DNA from 4 places in the Streptomyces sp. NPDC050743 genome. Region 4 is predicted to be linked to each of the others. Evidence: riboswitches for the same ligand, from Rfam matches in the RefSeq annotation. Region 4 holds a riboswitch; each other region holds the start of a gene.
The links. A riboswitch is a leader RNA that binds a small molecule or an ion and turns the genes downstream of it on or off. The one in region 4 is predicted to bind S-adenosylmethionine.

Region 1 (3,200 bases), on a different contig from region 4:
TTCTCCAGCCATTCGTCGAGTTCGTAGGTCGAGCCCAGGTCCCCGTCCGGGGTGATCTCGGCCGTTTCGAACAGGGCCTGGGCCTCGGTCCAATCGACCGACTTCAGGCCCTCGACGGCCGCGGCCGCCGCGTTGAGCCGCTCATCCTGTTCCTCGAAGACCCGGTCGGGGATGACGACGCCGACGAGGTAGCAGCCGTTGCCGACGACTCGCCAGGTGGAGGTGAGTTCGTAGGAGGCGCCCAGGAGCATGTCCTCGGCGGCGTCACAGATAAGGGCGTCGAGCTCTGAGTCCTCCCCCGGACCAATGCCGGAAGGCAGATCCGGGATGGGGAGCACCTCCACAGTGTCAGCGTTGCAGGGCTGCTCCGAGATCACCGCGATCGAGTAGGTACCGGAGTTCCATTCGCGCTCGACGCGGGCGTAGGGCGAGCTGATGGCGTCTTCGAGGTCCACGGGGTCTTCTTCCCTTTCGGGCGTCGTCTGGCGGAGCGGACCGGTGCGGACGGCGCTCCTCGTCCGCACCCGCAGATAGGGCAGGACACGCTTGCGCACCGGATCGGACGAGGCAGGCCTTCCACGCGGCCAGCGGCCCCCGCAGTCGGGGCAGGCGTACAGCGACGGCTCCGGATGCACCTCGTGGACGATGACGTGCAGGGCCCGGTTCGTCACCGGGCCGCGACCGGCCTCATGCTCGGCGCCGGCATCCGGCGGAGGTTCGGTCTGGAGTGATGCGGCGCAGTGCGGGCATCGCGGGCGTGGGGCCACGGCGGCACTCCTCGGGCTGGTACGGAGACCTCTCGGCAGACCCCGTGGAGGTCTGTGCTTGCCGCCGAAGGGCGCCGAGGTGGTCGGATCTGGCTCTGAGGGGCACGGCAACCCGAACGGTCAGAGTCGGGGCCGGCGGGGTCAGTCCTGCGGGGACCGCCTGGTTGCCTGCCAGCCGCGTGTTGGTGCTTCCTCAGCTCCGGAGCAGGAAAGCAGCCTCCATGTCGTTGCCGACCAGGCGAATACCGCATCCTGGCCGAACTGCTGGCCCAGTACGCATGCTTCGTGGTCGCTTATGCCAACAATCGCTGCGCTGTCCTCGGTGTATCGGCCGTCCGCGTCACCGCCGACAGCAGGCCAGAACGGAAGTCCTCGTCGGCGCAGCAGGCCGAGCAGCTCTTGGTGGGCGCGGTCGTTGTCCTGCCGGGATACGGAGCCGCCACCAGGGTTGTGAGCCGTAACAATGTGGATGGTAGCGACGTGCGGGGCAGGAAACGGGCCGACCGCTACTCCGGGCGCTGCCGGTGCTACTCGGACCGTTCCTTCGGGCAGCTCGATATCCACCACGGCCCGCTGGTAGAGGGTCCACTGCGGCGTTCTGAGGGTCGGTGTGTCAGCGGGCATGAGGGCCTCCGTCCGAGAGGGACCCCCTTACCCGCCGGGCAGGGAGATCCGCGCTTACCCCCACGACCGTGGGGGCCTGGTCTTCCCTGGAAAGCACCTTGCGCGGTATGCGAGGTTGCCAGCCGACGCTCGTCCAGGGGCGCAATCGGCTTCATGACCAAGACGGATACTGACACGAGACCCGGCACGAAGTCCACCACTGGATCACCTCGCCACCTTCACCGAAGCTCCACAACCGCACCGTGCCGTCGTCGCCCGCGTTGGCCCACAGCGGGAAATCAGCGCCACGCGTGCCTGCTCGTCGGGGTGTGCCAGGATCACGCGTAGGCGTGCGGCATCCGGCGGCAACTCGTTCACGCGCGTTCGATTCAAGTACCACTGCGGCCCTCGGTCGCCCCGACCCTGCGCGTGCCGCCGAAAAGTTGGCGGGGGCCTCGACCTCGTCGACTGGTGGCTTCAGCAGGCAGGGCCGACAGCCATCTGGACCTTCTTCAATCGCGCGGCCGGGACCGCGTCGACGTTGTAGCCGGGGTTATCGCTCGCCCACGCGGCTTCGGTGCAGTCGCCGGCCTCGGTCGGTGACGTGCGCTGCAGCCACTGGAAGGTCGTCGAGCAGTCCACCTGGCTGTAGTTGCCCAGGGCCTGCGCGTTGGCTGGCACCCCAACCGATTTCGTCCAGACGAGGACGTCTCGGGTGGGCGGGCAGCTCTTCGCCGACCCTGACGGCTTCGGCTTGCCTGTGCGAGGTCCGCTAGGCGTGGCCTTCGCCTTAGAGCCGTGGTTCTTAACGGGCGGCCGGGAGGAGGTGTGCGCAGGTATCGCTTTGGCGTCTTCGGTGCTGCCGCCCCCCCAAGCGGCGGTCAGCAGGATGGCGGCGATGGGCAGAATGAAGCGACGCACGAAGCCCCCCGGCAGTGCAGCAGTTTCGTGCAGCCACAGTGGCAGCTGTGTACGGAGCACGGGCTGTTGTTGCCGGACCGTGACGATACGCCTGGTCGGCCGCGAGCTATTGACCCCGAGCCGCTGGCAAACCCCGCGATCAGGTAGAGCGCATCGACGAGTGCCAGGCGGACTTCTGGCCCCACACTCACCCGACTGCTCCAGCTCTCGGGCATGGACGCGCGATGGGTCCGCCCGCCCGGGAACCATGACCTGAAATCCGGGCAGGTCGCAATGGAGATTCACCGCGCGGAGCAGCTGCGGTGTGTCCTTCTGCCGGCGGGCTCACGATAACCCCGGCCGGGACGTTGCAGATGCGCCGCTCGGCACTCGACCCCAACCTGGTCGAGTGCCGAGCGGCCGGGTTCGTGGGCCGCAGGTATCAGACACCTGCTCGCCGCACGACAAACCGGCCAGCCGTGGCCGCACTACCGCAACGAGCACGAGATCTGGGTCTAACCGACCCAGTTCGAGGGGCACGTCGAGCAGACGGAGTGCGTGCTCAGAATGGTCAACTGAAGTGCACCCGTCCTCCCGCGGGAGGTCGCCGTCCCCGAGCCAAACGCTGCGGCCCCTATCGCGATGCCTTCGGCCCGTGCACCGGCCGCTGCCTCTTCGGAGACATGGCCACGAGGTCGGCGAGGGCGGCTGCCCATCGGTCGACGTGGCATCCCTCGCCGTTTGACTGGGCGCGTTCGCCGCACGAGTACTGCTGTGAACCCTTTGCTGCCTGTCCTGACAACCACTCACTATCGTCTCCTTGACGATAACTGAGGTGCCGTGTCAATCTGGCGCAGCATCAAGCCGTTGATGAACCGACTTCTTCAGCCTGCGAGTTGCGGCTGCGCCACCCCAACTGCGCCTGGGATC
Region 2 (3,200 bases), on a different contig from region 4:
CGTACTCGACCGCCGCTCCCAGCTCGTCGCCCAGCCGTGCCCACAACCGGGCGGACAGCAGGGCGAGTTGGAGCTCGGGTCCGGGTTCCTTGTCGGAGACGAGCAGGTTGCCCTCGCCGGCGCCGGTGGTGCCGCCGGCCACCGGGCCCCGGTCCACCACCCGCACGTCGAGCCCGGCCCGCGCGGCGTACAGGGCGCAGGCCGCGCCGACCATGCCGGCTCCGACCACCACGACATCGCAGGTCAGTCCCTTTGCCACGACAGTACTATGTCACATGGCGCAGATTCTGAGGAGACCTCCGGCGCTCTCGGCCGGCCACAGGCATGTCCTAGGCGTGGACGCCCCCTTGACGGCGTCGGACGCCGGATCGACACTCCGGAGTGGGAATCCTAGTGAACAGGTAGGGAATCATGACGCGCCTCGACACGGTCACCGGCCTCGCGGGCCGTACGCCGTTGCGCGCACCCCTGCTCACCTCCCGCCGGCACATCGACCTGCTGCGCGTCTGCAGCGCGATCAGCGTCCACCGCTGAGCCGGGCGCCGCGCGCCCCTCGGCCGACGCCGCACCTCCGCACGCCCACCACCCGGGGAGACGCATGTCCACCACTCCGCTCGCCACCCTCCCGCCCGCCCACCGCACCACCCCCGTCTTCCGGGGCCGGATCGGCCGGGACGCGCGCAGCGGCCACTACGCCGTGCCGCACCGCTACCGGCTCCATCTGTCGACCGCCTGCCCCGACGGGCTGCGCCTCGCCGTCGGCCACCACCTCCTCGGCCTGGACGGCAGTTGTCCGGTCACGGTCCTGCCCGCCGTACCGGACTGTCCCGGCGGCGGCCACTCCGCGCTGCGCCCGCTGTACGAGGCGAGCGCCCACCGGTACACCGGCCCGGCCCTCGCACCCGTGCTCAGCGACGACTGGTCCGGACGCATCGTCAGCACCCACGCCCGCGACATCCTGCGCGACCTCGACCGCTTCCCGCACGAGGGCCGCGCCGCTCTGTACCCGTGCGGCCTGGAGTCGGTGATCGAGGCCGTCGAACGGATGTGTGCCGAGGGCATCGAGGAGGCCGCGCAGCGCGCCGGGCAGGCCGGCATCGACCCCGCCGGGCGGGCCGCCGCCCTGGACGTGCTCCTGGACACCCTGGGCCGGCTGGACAACCGGCTGGCCGCGGAGGAGTACCTGGTCGACGGCCGGCTCACTGCGGCCGACGTCGAACTGTGGGTCACGCTGGTGCAGTTGGACACCGTCCACCGCTGTCACCTCGACGCCTCCGCCGTCCACCGCATCGCCGGCCACCGCGCCCTGTGGGCCTACGCCGGCCGCCTGGCCGCCCATCCCGCCTTCGGCCGCCCTCTCGACCTCGACGGCATCTCCCGCCGCCACCACGGCCGTTGCCAGGGCCTGGAAGCCGCCGGAGCGGCCGTCCAGATCCTGGACTGGGCGCGCCACGCCGCGGCTGCCCAGGACGCTTCCCGCAGGTGAGCAACGGTCGGGCGGCGTCCACCACGCGGACGGCCGTTGACATTCGAACGGCCAACTGCCTTACTTACGGCTCAGAACGGTCATGAGCGTCAGCGCCAAGCCCTGGCTCGCTGACCGGCAACCCTCGCACCGCGGTGGGGTGCCCCAGGTGACGACCGGACCGGAATGACGTTTTCGGTAAGCGCGAGGGCCCCGCGGGGCCGGAACAGTGACAGGTGACGCCATGTACGCAGCTCCCAGGACGGCCGCGAGCCGCCCCCAGGGCTGCGTACGGTCGTGCGGCGGGCTCCTCGTCGCCGACCGCGCCGTCGATCTGCTCCGCGTCAACAGCGCACTGTGTACCGCACCGGGCTCTGCCCGCTGCCAGGGCTGACGACCCTTTCCAGCCCTCCCTTCTCCAGCCCTCGCGTTCCTGACGCACACCGCCGCCGTGGTGTGCCGTCGCGCCCGCCCAGCCCCCGGTTCCCGTGCGCCGCCGTGCCCCGCCTCGTGCCGTAGTGCCGTAGCGGTCCCGCAGCCGCGCGCCGCGAGCCGGGGTGTCCGACTCCGCCGGAGCCCGCCATGAGTGAACCCCCAGGCGCCGCCGTCTCCCTCGCCGAGGCGCCGCCAGCCGACACCCCGACAACGCCCCCGAAGGCACAGCGAGTTCAGCCGTTGCGCCGGCCCGGACGGTGGATCGCCACCGCCGTCGTCCTCGTGCTCGTCGCGCAGTTCCTGCACGGGCTGGCCACGAACCCGTTCTACCAGTGGGACCGCTTCCGCTACTGGTTCCTGCGCCCCACCGTCCTCGACGGACTCCTCGTGACCCTGGAAGTCGCCGCGCTCAGCGCCGTCTTCGGACTCCTGGGCGGCGTCCTGCTGGCCCTCGGCCGGCAGTCCGGCAGCCCGGTACTGCGCGCCGCGAGCTGGACCTACACCTGGCTGTTCCGCTCGGTGCCGCTGATCGTCGTCCTGATCTTCCTCTACAACTTCAGCGCCCTTTACAAGACGCTGAGCCTCGGTATCCCCTTCGGCCCCGCCTTCGTCAGCTTCGACGAGTCCAGGCTCGCCACCGACATGACGGTCGCCGTGGTGGGGCTCAGCCTCAACGAGGCGGCATACGCGGCCGAGGTCGTACGCGGCGGCATCCTCTCCGTCGACCAGGGCCAGCACGAGGCGGCCGCCGCACTCGGCCTGCCCAAGGGCTACCAGTTCACCCGGATCGTCTTCCCGCAGGCCCTCAGGTCCATCACACCGAACTACGTCAACCAGCTCATCGGCCTCATCAAGAGCACCTCGCTGGTGTTCTACGTCTCGCTGCTCGACCTCTTCGGCTCCGTGCAGACCATGGGCAGCACCTACCCCGGCGACATCGTGCCCCTGCTGCTGGTCGCCACCGTCTGGTACCTGATCCTCACCAGCGCCGTGTCCGTCGTCCAGTTCTACGTCGAGCGGTACTTCGCGCGGGGCGCCACCCGCACCCTGCCGCCGACCCCGCTGCAGAAGGCGCGCGCGGGCCTCGCCGAGTTCCGGGCCCGGCTGCGCAGGGAGGCCGCCGTATGACCGCCACCGACAGCCTCGAGACCACCCCGGCCGCACTGGAGGTCCACGGCGTCCACAAGTGGTACGGCACCCATCGCGTGCTCGACGGCATCGACCTGACCGTGCGCCCCGGCGAGGTCACCGTCGTCATCGGCCCTTCCGGCTCCGGCAAGTCCACCCTGCTGCGGGTCAT
Region 3 (3,200 bases), on a different contig from region 4:
GGTGTGGAGGGCACGGACACGCATGTGGCGTTCCGGACGTACTCGCAGCACGACCTGGAGGCCGCGTTCTCGATCGGCCTGGACAACTAGGGTTCGCCCCGGTTGCCCACGCCATCCCCCGCACCCCCTCCGGGGCGCTGATCACACCGCCGGCACGCAGCGGCCGTCCTCCGTGCGGTACGTCCACTTCGCGCCCTCGGTCACGAGTTCCCGGACCGCGGTGACGAAGCGGTCGACGTGTTCGTCCGGGGTGCCGGCGCCGAAGCTCACGCGGACGGCGTTGAGGGACTTCTCGCCCGGCTGGGCCTCGGGGGCGCCGCATTCGCCCTGGGTCTGGGGGTCGGTGCCGAGGAGGGTGCGGACCAGGGGGTGGGCGCAGAAGAGGCCGTCGCGGACGCCGATGCCGTACTCGGCGGACAGGGCCGCGGCGAAGTGGGAGCTGTTCCAGCCCTCGACGACGAAGGAGAGCACGCCGACGCGGGGGGCGTCGTCGCCGAAGAGGGACAGCACCTTCACCTGGGGGACCTCCGCCAGGCCCGCGCGGACCCGGGCGATCAGGTGCCGCTCGCGCGCGACCAGGGTGTCCCAGCCGGCCTCGGTGAGCGCCTTGCAGGCCGAGGCGATGGAGTAGGCGCCGATCACGTTGGGCGACCCCGCCTCATGCCGCGCGGCGCTCTCGTGCCACTCCACGTCCACGCCGCCGTCCTGCCGCCGGGCGACCGTGCGGCTGGCCCCGCCGCCCGCCAGGTACGGCTCGGCCGCGCGCAGCCAGTCGGCGCGGCCGGCCAGGACGCCGGAGCCGAAGGGCGCGTACAGCTTGTGGCCCGAGAAGGCGACCCAATCGACGTCCAGGTCACGGACGGACACGGGGTGGTGCGGGGCCAGCTGGGCGGCGTCCAGGACGATGCGGGCGCCGTGCGCGTGGGCGGCCGCCGCCAGCTCCCGTACGGGCCACAGCTCGCCGGTGACGTTCGAGGCGCCGGTGACGCAGACCAGGGCCGGACCGCGGCCCCCTTCGACGGACACGGTGCGGTCGGTGAGGGCCCGCTCCAGGGTCGTGACGGCCTGCTGCGGGGTGCGCGGGGCGTCGAGGTAGGTGACCTGGGCGTCCTGCCAGGGCAGTAGCGCGGCGTGGTGCTCGGTCTCGAAGACGAAGACCTGGCAGCCGGCCGGGAGGGCCCGGGCCAGGAGGTTCAGGGAGTCCGTGGTGGACCGCGTGAAGATCACCTGGTCGTCGGGGCGACAGTCCAGGAACTCGGCGACCGTCCTGCGGGCGTTCTCGAACAGGTCGGTGGACAGCTGGGAGAGGTAGCCGGCGCCCCGGTGGACGCTGCCGTAGTACGGCGCGTAGGCGGCCACGTCGTCCCAGACGCGCTGCAGGGCGGGGGCGCTGGCCGCGTAGTCGAGGGCCGCGTAGGTGACCTCGCCGCCGGTGACGAGCGGCACGGTGACATCCCGGCCCAGAACGGGCAGCGGGGAGCAGACGAACTGGTCGGAGGCAGCGGTGAAGACGGACATGGGTGGACTCCCGTGAGAACGTACGCCGAAGACGACGTACGGAAAGAAGAGAAAAGGGGTGTGCGGAGGCGGGGCTCGGCGGCCCTATCGCATTCGCTTGCTCACGGAAGGCTCCCTCGACGACCAGGACCCCTGGTCCCGCGCTCTCAGCGGCGCGCGAGGGGTCCGCGCTTGCCGTAGACCTCGCTGCCTACGACCTGGTCCTCACCCGGGGCACCCCGCCACGGACGGAGGGTTGCCGGACAGCCGGCCGGGGCCGAATGGCTGTCACTCATGACCTGGTACAGGAACGTACGGGAAATGATCGTCGTCCCGCAACCCGAGTCCGGATCGCGGGACGATCCCCGGTGGAGCGCTAGGCGTTGCTCGCCGCCACCCACCGCTCCAGCGTCCGCTTCGCCGCACCCGAGTCGATCGACTCCGCCGCCATCGCCATCCCGTCCCGCAGCTGCTCGGTCAGCGGCGCGTCCGTGGGCCGCAGCGCGACGAGCGCCGCCGCCGAGTTCAGCAGCACCGCGTCCCGTACGGCCCCCGCCTCACCGTCGAGCAGGCGGCGGGCGACCTCCGCGTTGTACGACGCGTCCGCGCCGCGCAGGGCCTCCACGGGGACGAGGTCGATGCCGACGTCCCTCGGGTCGAAGGTCTGCTCGGTGACCTTGCCGTCCCGGACGACCCACACCCGCGAGGTGGCGGTCGTCGTCAACTCGTCCAGGCCGTCGTCGCCGCGGAAGACCAGGGAGGAGTTGCCGCGCTCGGCGAGGACGCCCGCCACGATCGGGGCCATCCGCAGATCCGCCACGCCGACGGCCTGGGCGCGCACCTGCGCCGGATTGGTCAGCGGACCGAGGACGTTGAAGGTCGTACGGATGCCCAACTGGCCACGGGCGGCGGCCACATGGCGCAGCGCCGGGTGGAACTTCACCGCGAAGCAGAAGGTGATCCCGGCCTCCTCGGCCACCTGCGGGACCCGCTCCAGCGGGAGGTTCAGATTGACGCCGAGCTTCTCCAGCACGTCCGACGCGCCCGACGCCGAGGACGCGGCCCGGTTGCCGTGCTTGACGACCTTCGCGCCGGCGCCGGCGACGACGATCGAGGACATCGTGGAGATGTTCACCGTCTTGGCACCGTCACCACCGGTGCCGACGATGTCGACGGTCTCCCCCGGCACCTCGATGACGTTCGCGTGGGCGTACATCGCGCGCACGAGCCCGGTGATCTCCTCCACCGTCTCGCCCTTGGCGCGCAGGGCCACGGCGAATCCCGCGATCTGCGCGTCCGTCGCCTCCCCGCGCATGATCCGGTCCATCGCCCATGCCGTGGCATCCGCGCTCTGGTCCCGGCCCTCCAGCAGGGCGTTCAGTACCTCGGGCCAGGAACGGCCCGCCGCGGTGTCGCCTCCAGCGGGGGTCACAGCGCTCATCAGCCGCTCCTGGTGTCGTGAGAAACAGTGTGATCCCAGCCTATCCACCCCCGGACACGGCGAAGGGCCCCGTCCGTAAGCCGGACGGGGCCCATCAGCGTGGCGTGGCGACGCGGGGATCAGTGGTGGCCGTGGCCGCTCGTGATCTCCTTGTACTCGTCGACGGTCGGCTTCGGGATCTGGTTGTCCTCGCCGTAGTAGGCGTTGGACAGCTTCACCCGGAACTTCTCCGAGGCCGGCACCTTGCGCTCGACACCGTTCT
Region 4 (3,200 bases):
CGGCGATGACCTCGGCGAGGGTCGCGCCCTCGGCGGCGACCTCGGCCTGACCGCCGGTGTAGGTGCGCAGGATGGTGGGGATGCGGACGGTGACGCTCATGCTTGTGACCTCCGGTGAAGGTGGGCGCCCGGAAGGGGCGCGGGGCACTGCGCGACCAGCCCCCGCGGCCCGCAGACGAACAACGACTCAGACGAGACCGGCGTCTCGGAAGGACTCCAGGGTGGGCCGAATGGTGGCGGTCAGCCCGGTACCGGCCACCGCGTCCAGCGTCTTCAGGCCGTCGCCGGTGTTGAGGACCACCGTGGTCTTCGCCGGGTCCAGGACGCCGTCCTTGAGCAGCTTGCGGGTGACGCCGACGGTCACACCGCCCGCCGTCTCCGCGAAGATGCCCTCGGTGCGGGCCAGCAGCTTGATGGCGTCGACGACTTCCTCGTCCGTCACGTCCTCCACGGCACCGCCGGTACGGCGCGCGATGTCCAGGACGTACGGCCCGTCGGCCGGGTTGCCGATGGCGAGGGACTTGGCGATGGTGTTCGGCTTCTGGGGCCGGACGACGTCGTGCCCCGCCTTGAAGGCGGTGGACACCGGCGAGCAGCCCTCGGCCTGCGCACCGAAGATCTTGTACGGCTTGTCCTCGACCAGACCGAGCTTGATCAGCTCCTGCAGACCCTTGTCGATCTTCGTGAGCTGGGAGCCGGAGGCGATCGGGACCACGATCTGGTCGGGCAGCCGCCAGCCGAGCTGCTCGCAGATCTCGTACGCGAGGGTCTTGGAGCCCTCCGCGTAGTACGGCCGCAGGTTGACGTTGACGAAGCCCCAGCCCTCGCCGGCCGGGTCGCCGATCAGCTCGGAGCAGAAGCGGTTCACGTCGTCGTAGTTGCCCTCGATGCCGACCAGCTCGCCGCCGTAGACCGCGGCCATGACGACCTTGCCCTGCTCCAGGTCGTGCGGGATGAACACGCAGGAGCGGAAGCCGGCGCGGGCCGCGGCGGCGCCGACGGCACCGGCGAGGTTGCCGGTGGAGGAGCAGGACAGGGTGGTGAAGCCGAAGGCGCGGGCGGCCTCCAGGGCCTGGGCGACCACGCGGTCCTTGAAGGAGTGGGTCGGGTTGCCGGAGTCGTCCTTGACGAACAGGCCGCCGGTGACGCCGAGTTCGGCGGCGAGGTTGTCGGCCTTGACGAGCTTGGTCCAGCCCGGGTTCAGGTTCGGCTTGTCGGCCACGTCGGCCGGGACGGGCAGCAGCGGCGCGTACCGCCAGATGTTCGCGGGGCCGGACTCGATGCGGCGGCGCAGCTCTTCGGTGTCGTAGGCGGAGAAGTCGTAGGCGATCTCCAGCGGGCCGAAACACTCCTCGCAGGCGAACACCGGGCCGAGGGGGACGCGGTGACCGCACTCGCGACAGCTCAGGGCCGCGGCGGGACCGAGGTCGACGGTGGAATCGGTGGAGCTTGCAACTGTCTGCACAGCCATGGAGGCGAGGCCCTTTCTCCTCATCTTCCTCACGACGCATCTCGCCGTGAGACGGATTTGGCACCTTCCCTGGCCGGGAGCCTCGCGTGAACGAGTTCGACTCAGGGGGGTTGCCGGGGCTTCATCGGGCCGTGTCCCTCTGCCCCTCTGGATGAGCGGTATGCAGTTGTGAGCGCGCGGTCGACCCCGACATGCGATGGTCACCGACGTTGTTCAAGACTGTAACCGAAGGCCAGGACAGTTGAGATAGTCGTCCGAACCGCGAGACACGTGAGGAGCCGCTGACTGTGCTGGAAGAAGTCGAGCGCTGGCTGGCCACCCGTTCCTGGTCGGTGACCGATCGCCCGCTGCACAAGATCCTGGCGGCCAAGCAGCGCACGGGCCAGTCGGTCTCCGTCGTGCTGCCCGCGCTCAACGAGGAGGAGACGGTCGGCGACATCGTCGCGGTCATCCGGCACGACCTCGTGGAGCGGGTCCCGCTCGTCGACGAGATCGTGGTGGTCGACTCCGGCTCCACCGACCGCACCTCGGAGGTCGCCGCCGCCGCGGGCGCGCGGGTCGTCCACCGGGACGAGATCCTGCCCCGCATCCCCGCCGTCCCCGGAAAGGGCGAGGTGCTGTGGCGCTCGCTGCTGGTGACCGGCGGCGACATCGTCTGCTTCATCGACGCGGACCTGAGGGAGTTCTCCTCCGACTTCGTCTCCGGGATCGTCGGCCCGCTGCTCACCGACCCAGGGGTGGACCTGGTCAAGGGCATGTACGACCGCCCGCTCGCCGGGACCGCCGGCCAGGGCGGCCGGGTCACCGAGCTGATGGCCCGCCCGCTGCTGAACATGCACTGGCCGCAGCTGGCCGGATTCGTGCAGCCGCTGGGCGGCGAGTACGCGGCCCGGCGCTCGCTGCTGGAGCAGCTGCCGTTCCCGGTCGGGTACGGCGTGGAGCTGGGCATGCTGGTGGACGCCCTGCACCTGGTCGGTCTCGACGCGCTGGCCCAGGTGGACGTGGGCGTGCGCAAGCACCGCCACCAGGACGGGCAGGCGCTGGGCCGGATGGCCGCGGCGATCTACCGCACGGCCCAGCTCCGGCTGGCCCGCGGCCATCTGATCCGCCCCACCCTCACCCAGTTCGAGCGCGGCGAGGACGGCTTCGAGCCGCGCACCTACTCGGTGGACACCGAGGAACGGCCGCCGATGGTGGAAATCGCGGAATATGCCGAGCGCAAGGTGGCGTGAACCGGTCGTATACGGCGGCGTGCCGGGCGTGGCCGTACGTTTGAGCGTTTCCGGGCCGGGCTAGGTTGAGGACCATGGCTTCCACGCAGGGTGCTGCCGAGAAGGCTCGGGTGCTGGTCGCGTCCAATCGCGGCCCGGTTTCGTACGCGGTGGACGAGAAGGGCTCGCTGCACGCCAAGCGGGGCGGCGGCGGGCTGGTGTCGGGGCTGTCGGCCATCGGGTCGGGCGCGGACTCGCTGTGGGTGTGCTCGGCGCTCGGCGACGGGGACCGTGCGGCCGTACGGCGCGCGGGCGACGGGCTGCTGCCGGACGAGGACACCGGCGGGCAGCGGGTGCGGATGCTCGACATCGACGCGAGCGTGCACTCCGACGCCTACAACGGCATCGCCAACTCGGTACTGTGGTTCGTCCACCACATGCTGTACCAGACCCCGCTGGAGCCGGTCTTCGACGCGGAGTTCCGGCGGCAGTGGGCGTCGTACGAGGCCTACAACCGG

Region 1: it holds a riboswitch for S-adenosylmethionine, as region 4 does, so the genes downstream of both, ACIBJF_RS37705 (DUF3293 domain-containing protein) here and thrC (threonine synthase) in region 4, are expected to answer to the same signal.
Region 2: it holds a riboswitch for S-adenosylmethionine, as region 4 does, so the genes downstream of both, ACIBJF_RS14660 (amino acid ABC transporter permease) here and thrC (threonine synthase) in region 4, are expected to answer to the same signal.
Region 3: it holds a riboswitch for S-adenosylmethionine, as region 4 does, so the genes downstream of both, ACIBJF_RS22740 (aminotransferase class V-fold PLP-dependent enzyme) here and thrC (threonine synthase) in region 4, are expected to answer to the same signal.

What each region holds. Positions count from the first base shown of each region.
Region 1 covers NZ_JBITGJ010000063.1:13,292-16,491, reverse strand. Annotated here, with positions in the region: gene ACIBJF_RS37710 (hypothetical protein) at 1-455, opposite strand, end outside; gene ACIBJF_RS37705 (DUF3293 domain-containing protein) at 909-1,391, opposite strand; SAM riboswitch class IV at 1,437-1,550, opposite strand; gene ACIBJF_RS37700 (hypothetical protein) at 1,848-2,351, opposite strand.
Region 2 covers NZ_JBITGJ010000011.1:128,159-131,358, reverse strand. Annotated here, with positions in the region: gene ACIBJF_RS14675 (NAD(P)/FAD-dependent oxidoreductase) at 1-259, opposite strand, end outside; gene ACIBJF_RS14670 (putative leader peptide) at 412-534, shown strand; gene ACIBJF_RS14665 (glutathione S-transferase C-terminal domain-containing protein) at 599-1,486, shown strand; SAM riboswitch class IV at 1,565-1,676, shown strand; gene ACIBJF_RS14660 (amino acid ABC transporter permease) at 2,048-3,028, shown strand; gene ACIBJF_RS14655 (amino acid ABC transporter ATP-binding protein) at 3,025-3,200, shown strand, end outside.
Region 3 covers NZ_JBITGJ010000023.1:62,036-65,235, reverse strand. Annotated here, with positions in the region: gene ACIBJF_RS22745 (Lrp/AsnC ligand binding domain-containing protein) at 1-90, shown strand, start outside; gene ACIBJF_RS22740 (aminotransferase class V-fold PLP-dependent enzyme) at 142-1,518, opposite strand; SAM riboswitch class IV at 1,681-1,797, opposite strand; gene trpD (anthranilate phosphoribosyltransferase) at 1,874-2,938, opposite strand; gene ACIBJF_RS22730 (cytochrome bc complex cytochrome b subunit) at 3,058-3,200, opposite strand, start outside.
Region 4 covers NZ_JBITGJ010000027.1:61,926-65,125, forward strand. Annotated here, with positions in the region: gene ACIBJF_RS25015 (MoaD/ThiS family protein) at 1-100, opposite strand, end outside; gene thrC (threonine synthase) at 188-1,471, opposite strand; SAM riboswitch class I at 1,489-1,629, opposite strand; gene ACIBJF_RS25025 (glucosyl-3-phosphoglycerate synthase) at 1,759-2,703, shown strand; gene ACIBJF_RS25030 (trehalose-6-phosphate synthase) at 2,778-3,200, shown strand, end outside.